Regions from separate parts of the Humiphilus diazotrophicus genome, predicted to be linked through region 2. Evidence: riboswitches for the same ligand, from Rfam matches in the RefSeq annotation. Region 2 holds a riboswitch; each other region holds the start of a gene.
What was found. Region 2 has a riboswitch for cobalamin ahead of AC6I7T_RS03530 (TonB-dependent receptor). Riboswitches for the same ligand answer to the same signal wherever they lie in the genome.
Positions count from the first base shown of each region.

Region 1 (4,360 bases), 420 kb from region 2:
TTTTGTGCAGGACGAATTCAAACTTTCTCCCTCTTTGGTCGCCAGCCTTGGTTTGCGTTATGAATTTCAGACCTTGACTGATAATCATGCGAACTTTGCGCCGCGAGTTGGCCTCTCCTGGGATGTACGTGGAAATGGAAAGACCGTCGTTCGCGTTGCCACCGGTCTCTTCTACGACCAGTATTATCTCTACATCGCGAGACGCTTTCGGACCCTGGGACCCAACGCTCCAACGGCAACTTACTCCTTGAATTATGGAGATCCGGGCTTTCCATCCTTCCCGAATTCTCTCTTGACGCCTCCATCCGGAGCTTCGTCCGGTAAGAGAGATTTGTACCTGCGTCCGAGTCAGCTCTCCAATCCCTACGCATTGCAGGTTTCGGCAGGTATTGAGCAGCAGCTTGGCGGGGGACTGGTGTTGACTATTTCGGGCTTACATTCTCATACGTTAAAGCAGATGAGAGTCAACGATATCAACCATCCCACGCCCTTTATCCGCACTGGTCCCGGGCAATATCGTGGAGGTACCTTGGCCAGTGCTGCGGCGGCAGCCAATGCTACACGTCCATATCAGACCTATGATGGATTAGCGGTGCGGGATATCGCGGTTATTGAAAACACCGCTTCCAGCATCTACGATTCACTCGATGTTGGTGTGACAGAACGAGTGGGACAACGGCTCCAACTTGCGGCCCACTATGTACTGTCCGATTCTGTCGCGTATTCGATGTTCTATTCGGATGCAAACAGTGGGGTACCGAACGAATGGAATAATCTAGAGAGCGCCGAGCGGGGTCCAAGCGATTTTTATCAACGGAACAGGTTCGTTGCCGACGCACTTGTTGGATTGCCCTTTAAGTCTCAGTTTGCTCTGGTTGCGACAACTGCTTCCGGGCTTCCCGTAAATCCGATTACCGGGGATGACAATAATGGCGATAGTTATGCGGTTGACCGGCCTGTGGGGTTTGGAAGGAACTCATTCCGTGGGCCATTGCAGGCCGATGTAGATGTTGCCGTTTCCAAGCGGTTCCAAGTGCATCCGCGATTGCAGCTGGAGACACGGGTGGAGACAGATAATCTCTTTAACCGTCACAACTTTATTACGGTGAACAATGTCTATGGAGAAGGAGCCAAGCCACTGGCCACCTTTCTTTCTCCAAAGTCGGGAATTACAAATGCCGATCCCGCGAGACAGTTTCAGTTTGCTACTCGATTCTTGTTCTAGACCGTTTTCACAAATACGGTGTCTGGACAAGCGAAAGCCAAGCGCGGCTTTTCTTGATGGAAAAGCCGCGCCGAAGTTTTCTCCAGCAGATACATCGTTTGTGAGATCGTACTCAGCCCAGCTCTATAGCCAAAAAAGCTACAAAGTAGAACATTCAAAGGTAGTGACAGTATCGCGGTCCCAATCTTCCCATAGATAGGCATCCTGACGCTTCTCTGCAATCAATCTCATCGCATAGCGGACTTGATCTTCATACAGTTCACAGAAGGCCCCAGGGCGATCCATTCCTCCATTCATCTCATAAGCTTCTGCGGGACAAGGAGAGCCACAGAAGTGGCGAACGGCACAGCGGAAACAGGGATCGATATCTTCTACTTTCCTTCCTGTGACCATGGTGAAGGCCGAGGACTTTAGGACTCCAGCGAGATCATCCCGGAAGAGATTGCCCCCATTGAAGGCGGGAAGGCCAAGGAATTCGCTGCACGGAAACACATCTCCATTTGCAGAGACCGCAAAGAAGCACCGGCCGCCACCACAGGGGGAGATATCGCACATCAAGCGTCGTGCCTGCGGTGCAAGGATTGCTATGAGAATATTGGCGAAGTTTGCCACAATCAGGCGGCGGCCGGTTTCCCGATAGAGCTCTTCGGTACGATGCAGTGCTTCTAGATAGTGGTGGCTAATGACCTCATCTGCAGGTTTAATATTGCGTGCTCCCTGACGAGTGCAACGGACAGGATTGAGCATGCAAGTTGTAACTCCATGTTGATGGAAGAATTCAACTGTCGGGACCAGCTGTTCCAGATTCTCCTGGGTTACAGTGCAGATGACAGAGTAATTGGAGTAACCACGTAATTTTTCCATGGCAGCAACAACCTTGGTGTAAATGCCATGGCCGTCCCAGGTTTTGCGCGTACGACTGGCAATATCTTCCAATGCGGAATCAAGAGATAGGCCAATGGCGACGTTCCTTTCCATCAAGGAATCATATTGAGCGTCATCTAATACTGTGCCATTGGTCTGAATGCCGAAACGGAAATCATTGCCATATCGATCGAACGCTGCCAGCATCGCTTCCCAATTCAATGTGGGCTCAGCTCCGTGAAAGATTATTTGAGGCTTGTATCCTTCAGGCAAAGTTACCCGGAAGTACTGCTTCAATTTCTCCATGGCCACTAGTACCTGATCTACTGGCATATGTTGGCCATTGTGACGCGTTGTATCCGGCAAATAGCAGTACGAGCAATTCAGATTGCAGCGCTCCGTAGGGTTGAAGTACACGGCAGAGGGCCGCACATCGAAGCGAAGCCGGGCCATCTCCTCTGCAAAACTGCTGGCCTTTTGTTTGTATTGCTGCAGGAATGTGCTGGAGGTCAACGCTTCTCCGAGTTTCTCTTTTTGGATGAGTGCCCAAAAGGCCGTGTCGGGATCAACCAAGCCAATGTACTCGTCGTGGCCGATATCGATTGGTTGAAGTGTGCTTCCTTTACCTGTGTTGAAATACAATCCGCGTGACGAGCTGTTGTGACCCTTTGCTTCCAGTCCCATGAGGAGGCGATCCTTTTCTTTGTCTTAACTCTGGGGCGGATAGGTGTTTGACTATCCGCCGTGCGTAAAGCTATTGTCGGTAGCTTCTATTTTTTTGTTTCGGTCATGACGTAGTGAGATAAACCCGTGCCGCTCGCTGTACAACTTTTTCGCGTGGCAATGACCGGTTGTCTGGGTTCGTTCTTCTTGGACTTCATCACGTCACCTCCTTCCTCGAAAAATGGAATAACAAAGCCGAACGCGAGATTCCTTACTGGTGCAGAGATCTGGCCGATTTCGGCAGAAGATCCTCCGGTCCGGAAGAGGGAATCGCGAATACGAATAATTGTTGTCGCAGGATCTTTTCGCTGGCAGGAAGGATATTCTCTCCAAAAAACGAAAAACCCACATCCCCGTTTTCCACGCGGAGATCGTTGAGTCGCGGTTTCGGTCAGGTGTTCTGGCTCGCAAGTTCAGAGAGCTTAATGCTTGCTCTCAATGGAAGCTTCCACCTTCCCCGGCATTTCTGACGAGTGGTAAATAGGAAGCTGCCTTCTCGCTTACAGCGGCGGGACCGCTCCGGTTTTTCACCGGAATTCCCTGTTGCCTTTGGAGGGCAACCCGAAACCAAATCTAGATGTCAGGGGAAATTTTATAGAGAGCGGGTGGGGTGGACAATAGTCCAGATCACAGAATGATGTTTAGGTTCATGCGTGTCAGGATCTGAAACTGTCGCCGTGCTTCCTCAGCTGAGAGGCACAGCTTCCTATGAGAGAAAGCTGCGCAATTTCTTGAGGTTTCGATTCAAGCTTTTGCCTGAAGCTGCTGGCCTATATGCTCTTCCCGCTTTGATCAACAATGTGCCAGCCATCGTCGAACTTCTCGAAGAGGATTGTTGCCGGCTCTTCTGCTGAGTCTGGATGAGAGGTGAGGAACTGCTCCCACCTAGCGCGGTAGTCACTTAGGGCTTGGCTGTAAGGATCTCCGCCCGGTCTGGCGTATGGTTTAAGTTCTGTGCCGAACTGGGTTAGCTTCCACGAAATCAGAATGCCAACCTTGGCGCGCTTATCATCCTGGTATATGCCGCTAATCTTGAAGTCCTTGCCAATTTCAACGAGGGGAGGAATGTTACATTGATCGGGCTTCGGCATGGGATAGCAACTGAATCCGGTGCTATAGTCACGCGTTGAAGCGGAATCTGTGGGGCTGCCTGTCTTTGGCGTCAACCGTATTGTGCGTGAATGGGGATAGTGCAACGTCACTCCGGATACAGTTTTACTTTGAGGATCCTCTTCTTGTACGGTTATGTATCCGAGTTTGCTCAATGACTCCAGCAGGGGTCCGTAAAAAATCTCTTCTTTTGATGGTCCTCCATTACCACTCGGCGAACCATATGGCTGATGTTCTGCCAACGGAAATGCCTCTGAGTCTGTAGCTTCGCCCATACCTTCGATCTTATAGCCGGGGATAGCTCCAGATATCTTGTTATCTCCAGCGGCATGTAACTTCAGCTGGGCCTCAATCATGCGCTTGGCATCTCGTTGAGTCAATTTGCCCGAACAGCCCGACATGAGACAGACAACGACTAGGGTTGGCAAAATGCCAACG
Region 1 covers NZ_AP040870.1:835,854-840,213, reverse strand. The annotation lists gene AC6I7T_RS05015 (TonB-dependent receptor) at 1-1,225, shown strand, start outside; gene cbpB (peptide-modifying radical SAM enzyme CbpB) at 1,364-2,773, opposite strand; gene cbpA (modified peptide precursor CbpA) at 2,860-2,970, opposite strand; cobalamin riboswitch at 3,186-3,392, opposite strand; gene AC6I7T_RS05000 (hypothetical protein) at 3,583-4,360, opposite strand, start outside.
Region 1: it holds a riboswitch for cobalamin, as region 2 does, so the genes downstream of both, cbpA (modified peptide precursor CbpA) here and AC6I7T_RS03530 (TonB-dependent receptor) in region 2, are expected to answer to the same signal.

Region 2 (4,360 bases):
GGAAGTAGGTGATTCCAATTTTGCCCCGTCCAGAAAGAAACTCCTGATCCACACCCCCATCAAAACTGCGAGAACGCTCAGCGCCAATCGGCTGAATCGTGCCCGTTTCTGCCGAAGCCTTCCGCAGCACATCGTAAAGCGAGTTGAGCTGATAGTAGATGCTTGGCTCTTTAATTCCCTTCCCAAAGCTGAAGCGAAGCTTGGTTCCGCCCCAAAAGGTAGAAGAGCCAGGGCGAATCAGGTAATAAGCAAAGGATGCCCTGGGAGTAGCTTCCACTCCGAAAATAGCGTTTTTCTCAATTCCGCTACCGATTGTGTAGTGAAGGCGGTTACGATAATCCCCCTTAACCTCCATCGTGTAGGTGTAATTGTCTCTATCGGTCGAACTTTGAGAAGCACCGGTACTCTGTGTATAGCCACGCTCCTTCTCATATCGGAAGGCGCCCAAACCAACTATATGCGGAGAAAATTTATAGTCGGATTGTCCATACACGAAGTCCTTGCTGGTGTGTGACACATATAGGTTTGGATAGGTCTCAACATATTGAAAGATAGCCTGCCCACTTGCAGAATACCCGTTTGCACCTTTAATCGTCACGGGCTTCCCCAAGTAAGCTGAAACCCCTCCCGAAGAATCCATCAATGGAATTCCATCCGGTGCAAAGTCTGTGTATTGGCCATTCATCCGGAAGACGCCGTAACGAAGGAGATTATGCCAGCGCTCAGTTGCCCTGTTGTCAAGGGTCCCGGAGATTATCGAGTCCTGCCATTTCTGTACAGCATCATTCGGAATTGCATACAGCTGAATTGCATTGGGAGCTCCATAGGAAGTAGCCAGGTAGCGAACGGTTGCTCTCGCCTCTGTATTCGGAAGAGGCCGCCAGCCATAGTTTCCAACAAAAGTTCCATTATGAAATTGGCTATGAGGAATACTATTTGCTGTGTCAAAGCGAGAATAGTCGGAAAGATAATCGAATTGTTTGTGAGAACCGGCTAATGAACCATCCTGGTGATAGGTTCCAAAGTTACCGCCTTCCCCGAAATAGCTCAATTGGGGTAAAGAAGTTTTTCCCTGGACTGTAAACAGATGAACAACTCCCGCCATGGCATCAGAACCGTATAAAGCACTGTTAGGACCACGTAACACCTCTGCCCGGGCAATGCCAACGGAGGCTAGGCTACTGAAATCCACCTCTCCACCGATGTCACTAACAGATACTCCGTCTATCAGGACTTTATTTGCGTCTTTATTGCCGCCTCGAATGTAAAGGCTCGATTCCCCTCCGGCCTGCCCGGTCTGCATAACCTGCAACCCCGGAACAAAACTGAGGCTCTCCTGAATATCTCGCTTCAGCTGGAACTGGCTTTCAGAAAGTGTAGTAATTGCAGAACCAATTTGTGCCTGGGGTGTTGGAGTTCCATTTGCTGAAATCGTTATTTGCTGAATCAGCTTTCCAGCGCTCAGGATCGCATTCACCTGCAGGACCTGAGAGTTAGCTAGGTAGGTAGGCTCACTTACATAAGGCGCAAATGAAGACGCAGCAGCGCGTATTTGATAACGACCCTCTGCAGAAACATCCAACGCAAATTTCCCTTCAACGTCGGATTGGGTTGTCGCTACCACCTTGTCCTTCTGCAACAATTCGATTTTGGCATGCGGAATAGCAGCACCTAGAGAATCAGTAACAGTTCCACGAATCTGTGCGGCATCGGCACGCTGAAAGAGCAGTAAAAATAGCAGGCAAAGATAAGTTAACTTCCATCGAAACATATTGTGTCCCCTCGGAACTCTTTCACAGGACCGGTCTCCTGACTTCGCGCCTCATCGGGTTCAACCGCCTTCCCGGAATGCATCTTCCAGTGGCATGATGGATGAACTCTAAGCGCTTACAGTTACTGGGGTAGTGGCGGATTCGCACCGCTCTTCCCGAACATCCTGATGGTTAGTTGTTAATGGTTATAGATTGCAAACTTCTTACAATCCAGGATGAAACTGTTTTGCTAAATCCTCCAATGCGTCAAACGCAATCGGACTGGGAAGGTCGATGCGTTCATCTATCCAATAAATCTTTCCTTCACGAATTGCACGTAAAGTCCTCCAGCCTGGATGGTTGGTCAATTGCTGGACTGACATTTTCCCGCTACGGACAAGAAGTAATGCATCCGGATTACGGGCAATCACGGCTTCCAGGCTGATATGAGGCCAAGGCAGAGCAACGTCATCTGTCACGGACTTGGCCCCTGCTATTTCAATCATCCCGGTAATATAATCATCTCTTCCGATCGTAACTATCGGATCATGCCAGATAGGCATAAACACGCGAATCTTTGGCTTACCTGATACGCGTGCACGAATTGCCTTTTCTCTCGCCTTCAATCTCGCAATGAGACTTGCAGCCTCACCTTCGCGATGAATTGCTTTTCCGACATCGCTTATTGAAAGATAGATCCCATCCAGGCTGCGAGGATTCACCATAAAGATGGGAATGCCATACTGCTCAATAGGCCGGAGATGTTCCAGCTGATTAATCTCGCCCACAGCCAGAATCAGGTCTGGATGTAAAGAGATGATTTTCTCAATCGAAGGACTGAGCGGAGAACCAACGCTTGGTCGCTTGGCTGCTTCAGCAGGATATTTGGTGTAGTCACTTACAGCTACCACATCGCCACCCGCTCCAAGCTCGAAAACATCGTCTACAACACTCGGCGCCAGGCAGATAAGCCGGTGAGGGTGATCTGGAACAACGACTGTCCGGCCAAGTTCGTCGGTCAACTTACGAGAAGCCACCGCTGGCAGTACTGCGCCAAGCAATAGAAACGCTATCAGAGCTCTTATCAATTGCACTCTCATGCAAACCGCCTTGCATGCTCGACAAAGCTCTCTGCAATCGACGGATTCGACAGGAAATGAAGGTGAAGGTAGCTACCAAGCACACCGCTATTCCGATAGCCTTCACTCTCCTGCTTACCGGAAAGCGTATAGCTAACACGATAGACGGAGGAAACCTCTTTCGTTGCTGAACACCGTGAATAATGGAAACTATGCCCTCTGGTAATAGTTCCCTTTCGTCCCAGGATGCAATCTTCAGTTAATTCCAATTGCGCGTAACCAAAACGCATGAGACGATCCGTCATCTCAACCTGTAGAGGCAACACCCCTGCCAGCCGGAAGCACTTGCCATCAAGTGTTTTCAAACTTTCGGCCAAATACATCATTCCGCCACACTCGCCATAAATGGGATAACCCTCTGCAGCAAAGTACCTGAAAGCGGAAAGCATGGAAGAATTGTTGGCCAAAGCTTCTGCATAAAGCTCGGGATACCCTCCGCCGAGGTACAACGCACTCAGGTTGGGAGGTAAATTAGAGTCCGTCAGAGGGCTAAACGGTACAATTTCCGCGCCCATCTCGCGCAAACAATCTAAATTGTCCTGATAATAAAAAGAGAAGGACTGGTCCTGAGCAACGCCGATGCGAACCACTTTCGGTTTGCTAATACGGACAGATCTGTTTTCCGGAAGCTTTGGCCTTGAACAAGAGGCCGATCTTGCCAGTAAGTCAAGATTGATATGCTTCAACGCAAAGCCAGCCAGCTCTTCGCGCCTTTGCTGCCAGCCGTCAAACTCTTCCGCAGTATGCAATCCAAGATGTCTCTCCGGAATGCATATCGAAGGCTCTTTGGGTAACCAACCTAAAATAGGTACATCACACGTGGCACGAATTGCCGTCTCTAGCAACCGAAAATGATTCTCACCCGCAACCTGATTCAGAATTACTCCAGCAAAACGGAGCGAAGGATCAAAGGTCAGAAAGCCTTTTACTACAGCGGCAATGCTTCTTCCACTTCTCGATGCATCCACAACCAAAACGATGGGAATATTCAGAAGCTTTGCTATTTCTGCGGCACTTCCTTGTTCTGAACCGCCACTTACGCCATCGAAGAGTCCCATTACGCCTTCGACAATTGCCACATCAGCGTCGCAAACGGCTTTAGCATAGAGCTCTCGATTCGTATCGTGTGAGAGCATCCAGCTATCGAGATTTCGCGAATGGCGATTGCAGATCCTGGAGTGATGCCCCGTGTCGAGAAAATCAGGACCACACTTGAACGCCTGAACAACTAATTTCTTCTGATAAAAAGCGGACATTAATGAAAGAGCGACAGTCGTCTTCCCCACTCCGCTTGCGGCGCCGGCAACAAGAAAGGCAATCACGCCTCCACCTTCCCCTTCAGCACCAGAGGAAGACCGGCCACCATTAGCACAACATTGTCAGCCAGGGCAGCAATACGCTGATTGATCTCTCCAAGGAGATCGCGATATCTACGTCCCGAGGGATACTCTGGAACAACACCACTGCCCA
Region 2 covers NZ_AP040870.1:420,429-424,788, forward strand. The annotation lists gene AC6I7T_RS03530 (TonB-dependent receptor) at 1-1,771, opposite strand, end outside; cobalamin riboswitch at 1,783-1,954, opposite strand; gene AC6I7T_RS03535 (ABC transporter substrate-binding protein) at 1,976-2,851, opposite strand; gene AC6I7T_RS03540 (cobyrinic acid a,c-diamide synthase CobB) at 2,848-4,212, opposite strand; gene cobU (bifunctional adenosylcobinamide kinase/adenosylcobinamide-phosphate guanylyltransferase) at 4,209-4,360, opposite strand, start outside.

Region 3 (4,360 bases), 660 kb from region 2:
GATTGGCAAATGCATTCTGGAACAAGCTCAATCGCTGCAAAATCTCATCTGCAGAATAGACATACAGCGGAGTACCGAATTTCTTCGCGAGAGAATCAAGCGGCAACTCTCCGCAATGCAGAACAGAACTCTTCTTCGGGTGCGAAAACGGGCGACTCAGAACGCTAACCTCTACGTAATAGGAATGGTCTTGATTTGAGACTAGCAGATTGAGACCAAGGTGGAGAGAATTATTGGTTCCACGCCGGGAACCAATCGTTTTGAGCTAGCGCATCTTGCCGCAAGAAACTACACCCGCAAAGACGGGTCCAAGGCTGTCTCTGAACGAAATGACTGCAGAGAATAGCTGCTACGAGCTGGAATCATCGCTCGAACAGCTGCAAGATCTTCGGAAGCAAGCAGAGGCAAAACGTTTGTAGTTCGAAACTGATGGCGCACTCCGCTTTCGGCAATAAGATCGATACTCTCGCAAATGACGGATGTCTCTACAGCAATACCAGCCAGGACCTCATATCGAGAGAGCGGTGCCTTTACGTCCATTGCAACAAAATCCAATAGCTTCCGATCAAACAGGTCACGAAGCACCTTAGGACGGCTGCCATTCGTATCGAGTTTGACGGCGTAGCCCATAGAGCGGACCGCCACAAGAAAGTCCGCCAGATCGGCGTGTAGAGTGGGCTCTCCGCCACTGATCACAACACCATCCAGAAATTTCCGGCGGCTATGGAGAGAAGCCAGCACATCGGAGACCGCTATAGCAGTCTCCGAATGTGCCGTCAGTAAAGCTCCGTTGTGGCAGTAAGGACAACGAAAGTTACATCCCTGCGTAAAGACGACGGCAGCCATCTTCCCCGGATAATCGCAAAGACTAAGCGGAAGGAAACCTCCGATCAGCATGGATCAGGCTCCAATCGATAGCGATTCGCGCAATTCGAACTCGGCTTGTTTGCCTTTATTCCACTGGCCCACCGGACGCAAATAGCCAACAACCCTGGAATAGACCTCTGTACGAACTCCGCAATCGGGACATGATGTCTGCTCGCCGTTGAGATACCCATGCTCCGGGCAGATAGAAAAAGTAGGAGTCACAGTAAAATATGGAAGTCTGTAACTACTACAAACCTTCTTCACAAACGCTTTTACAGATTCCGGATTCGGCACAGCTTCTCCTAGAAACAGATGCTGCACGGTTCCACCTGTGTAGCGTTGCTGCAGAGCATCCTGCAGTGCCAATACTTGAAATAAGTCGTTCGTATAATCGACCGGAAGTTGCGTGGAATTCGTATAGAAAGGACTGCCCCCTTCTTTCACCTGTCGTTCATTTGCAGAAAGAATCTCAGGAAACGCTTCTTGGTCTAGCTTCGCCAGACGATAGCTGGTGCCCTCTGCAGGAGTCGCCTCCAGGTTATAGAAATTGCCGGTTTCTTCCTGATAGAGAGCTAACCGTTCACGCATGTAATCCAAGACTTCGGCAGCAAACCGGGAGCCCTCAGGGCTTCCAATATCGCAACCAAGAAAGTTTCTGCACGCCTCGTTCATTCCAACTAAGCCAATCGTGGAAAAGTGATTCGCCCAATAACGTCCGAAACGGGCACGAATGTCGCGGAGATAATATTGCGTATATGGATAGAGGTTCTTCTCTGTAAACCGCTCAAGGACTTTTCTCTTGGTCTCGAGACTTGTTCGGGCCAAATCCATCAGTTGATCGAGCCGCGCGAAAAACTCGTCTCTATTCTTCGAGAGATAGCCGAGACGAGGCATATTTAAGGTCACGACTCCAATCGAACCGGTAAGAGGATTGGCACCGAAAAGACCTCCTCCCCGCCTCTGCAATTCCCTGGTATCAAGACGAAGGCGGCAACACATGGAACGAGAGTCATCGGGAGAAAGATCGGAATTTACATAGTTGGCAAAATACGGCACTCCATATTTCGCCGTTACCTCCCAAAGACGATCCAGTACCGGTGAATCCCAGTGAAAATCGGCAGTAATGTTGTATGTGGGAATGGGAAAAGTGAAGACACGCCCGCGAGCATCCCCTTCGACCAAAACATCGAGGAAAGCACGATTGAGCATATTCATTTCTTCCTGAAACTGCCCATACGTCTCGCTTCGTCGCTCTCCGCCAATAATTACGGCCTGCTCCGCCAGCATGGTAGGAGGTTGCAGATCGAGAGTGAGATTGGTAAACGGAGTTTGAAATCCAACGCGTGTTGCAACATTGAGGTTAAAGACAAACTCTTGCAGAGCCTGCTTAACCTCCTCATAGGTAAGACCGTCATTGCGAATAAAGGGAGCTAACAACGTATCGAAGTTGGAGAAGGCTTGAGCTCCTGCAGCCTCGCCCTGCAAGGTATAAAAGAAATTGACAATCTGTCCGAGCGCTGTGCGGAAGTGCTTTGCAGGCCTGCTTTCCGCTTTCCCAGGAGCTCCCCGAAATCCTGCGAGTAAAAGATCCTGCAGATCCCATCCAACACAATAAACCGCCAAAAGGCCAAGATCGTGCAGATGCAAAGCACCGCTTACATGTGCCTCCCGCACTTCAGGAGAGTAAATCTCATTTAGCCAGTATGTTTCGCTGATTTGGCTGGCAATATAGTTATTCATCCCTTGCAGGGAAAAGGCCATATTGCTGTTCTCCTGCACCTTCCAGTCTGTCCTCTCCAGATATTGGGCAACCAGATCGACATTAGCCTGATCAACCAACTCCCGAATTTTCTTGTGCTGTTCGCGATACAAGATGTAGGCACGTGCAGTTTTCTTGAATGGTGAGTTCAAAAGAACTTCTTCAACAGCGTCTTGAATTGCCTCGACGCTTAACATTTCAGAGCGCTCAAGTGCCAGATTCAAGGCAATAACACGACGGGTAAGCGAAACTGCAATATCTTCTCCAAATTCTCCGGCCGCCTCTCCCGCTCTTCGAATGGCTGTCGTAATCTTCTGTGCATCAAAAGCTACAATGCTTCCATCTCTTTTACATATTTCAGTAAATGCCCCGGCACTATTTTTCTTTTGCTGTTCCCTATAAGTATTTGCAACGGTTTCCACATTGATCTCCTAACAGGCAAAAGGGGCAGCAAACAGAAGCGGCCACAGAAATATGACACACGACTGGTTACATAACCCGATCATCTCTTACTTCATGGAGTTGGGCAGAAGAGCACGAGCCAACAAATGGAGATTTCCTCCACCTGTACGGACAAATCCTGATCCGACCAGCCTCTCCCACGAAGGCTTCAGTCAAGACGCGCAAAGCGTCGTGTCGGCAGGTCTTCGGACTTGTGGGCTTGCAGCCCCATTGAGCTGCATCTACTCGCCATCGCTTCCCAGCTTCTTGGGAAAGCCAGTGCATGTGATGGAATTCGTTCCCATTTACCGCTGCGGGGCAGTCCTCGAATTGCACGAGGTTCCCTTTTCAGGCGAGGCTGACTCGCAACCTCGCCACCGAACACGAACCCCATCATATTGGGTCCACCACCTATCGTCAACCCAACAAATTGCGATACCTGTGTATATCCAAGCATCCTAAAAAGTGATACGCCAGAAGAAGCAAATCTGGCTACGTACTTCGGCTCATGCTTGCAACGCCCTCTCCGAGGCTCAGAGAAAACGGTTCGGGCGAGAGTGCTTCCAGAAACGCTCTCGAATCAAAAATCTCGCCGGGAGTGACAGCTCCTGCCCTTCTGCAATCGCCAGTCAAAATCCGTTCCGCTGCTTCGGCTACCAAAGGGGCAGTAACGGCATAGATATCACGCCCCGATACTGCTGCATACCGTTCCTCGTCTCCCTTACGGATGAGTACTTCCATATAGAAACGCTGATCGGAACGACCTCGCTCATCTGCCGCTATGGGTGGTGGCGTACCGGGATCATGAAGGTCCTTCAAGGCAGTTCGATTCACATAGGCATGAATTTCGGGCACCCGCAGGTGGCGCGAGATCACGATAGTCTCAGCCAGAGGGAAAATGACAACATCCTGTTTCCCAAAAGGCGGAGGAAAATCCCACGAAAGCTCAGGGGAAGGATCGTCAACAAAGGTCAGTACATTCCCTGAAAACACAAATCTGCGGCCAGGATTCCTCTCTCCTGTCCGAGAAGTTCCGCGTGTCGGCTTCCAACTATCGAGTGCAACAGCCAGATGGATTTCGTCTACTGTCGTCCAATCCGCCATGGCCGCTGTCGCAAGAAGATCTCCTAATCCGCCATAAAACGCGATGGAAGGCATGATTACAACTCCCGCCGCCTTTGCTGCCGCGGAGAACCGCTCGAAAGCCTCAAGCGTTACCCGTTGTTCTGCAGTCACGTCCAAATAATGGATACCAGCACGAAGAGCTGCATCCATCACAGGCACCGCCGTATC
Region 3 covers NZ_AP040870.1:1,077,300-1,081,659, forward strand. The annotation lists gene lysA (diaminopimelate decarboxylase) at 1-208, opposite strand, end outside; gene AC6I7T_RS05855 (anaerobic ribonucleoside-triphosphate reductase activating protein) at 289-897, opposite strand; gene AC6I7T_RS05860 (ribonucleoside triphosphate reductase) at 901-3,048, opposite strand; cobalamin riboswitch at 3,248-3,465, opposite strand; gene AC6I7T_RS05865 (saccharopine dehydrogenase family protein) at 3,560-4,360, opposite strand, start outside.
Region 3: it holds a riboswitch for cobalamin, as region 2 does, so the genes downstream of both, AC6I7T_RS05860 (ribonucleoside triphosphate reductase) here and AC6I7T_RS03530 (TonB-dependent receptor) in region 2, are expected to answer to the same signal.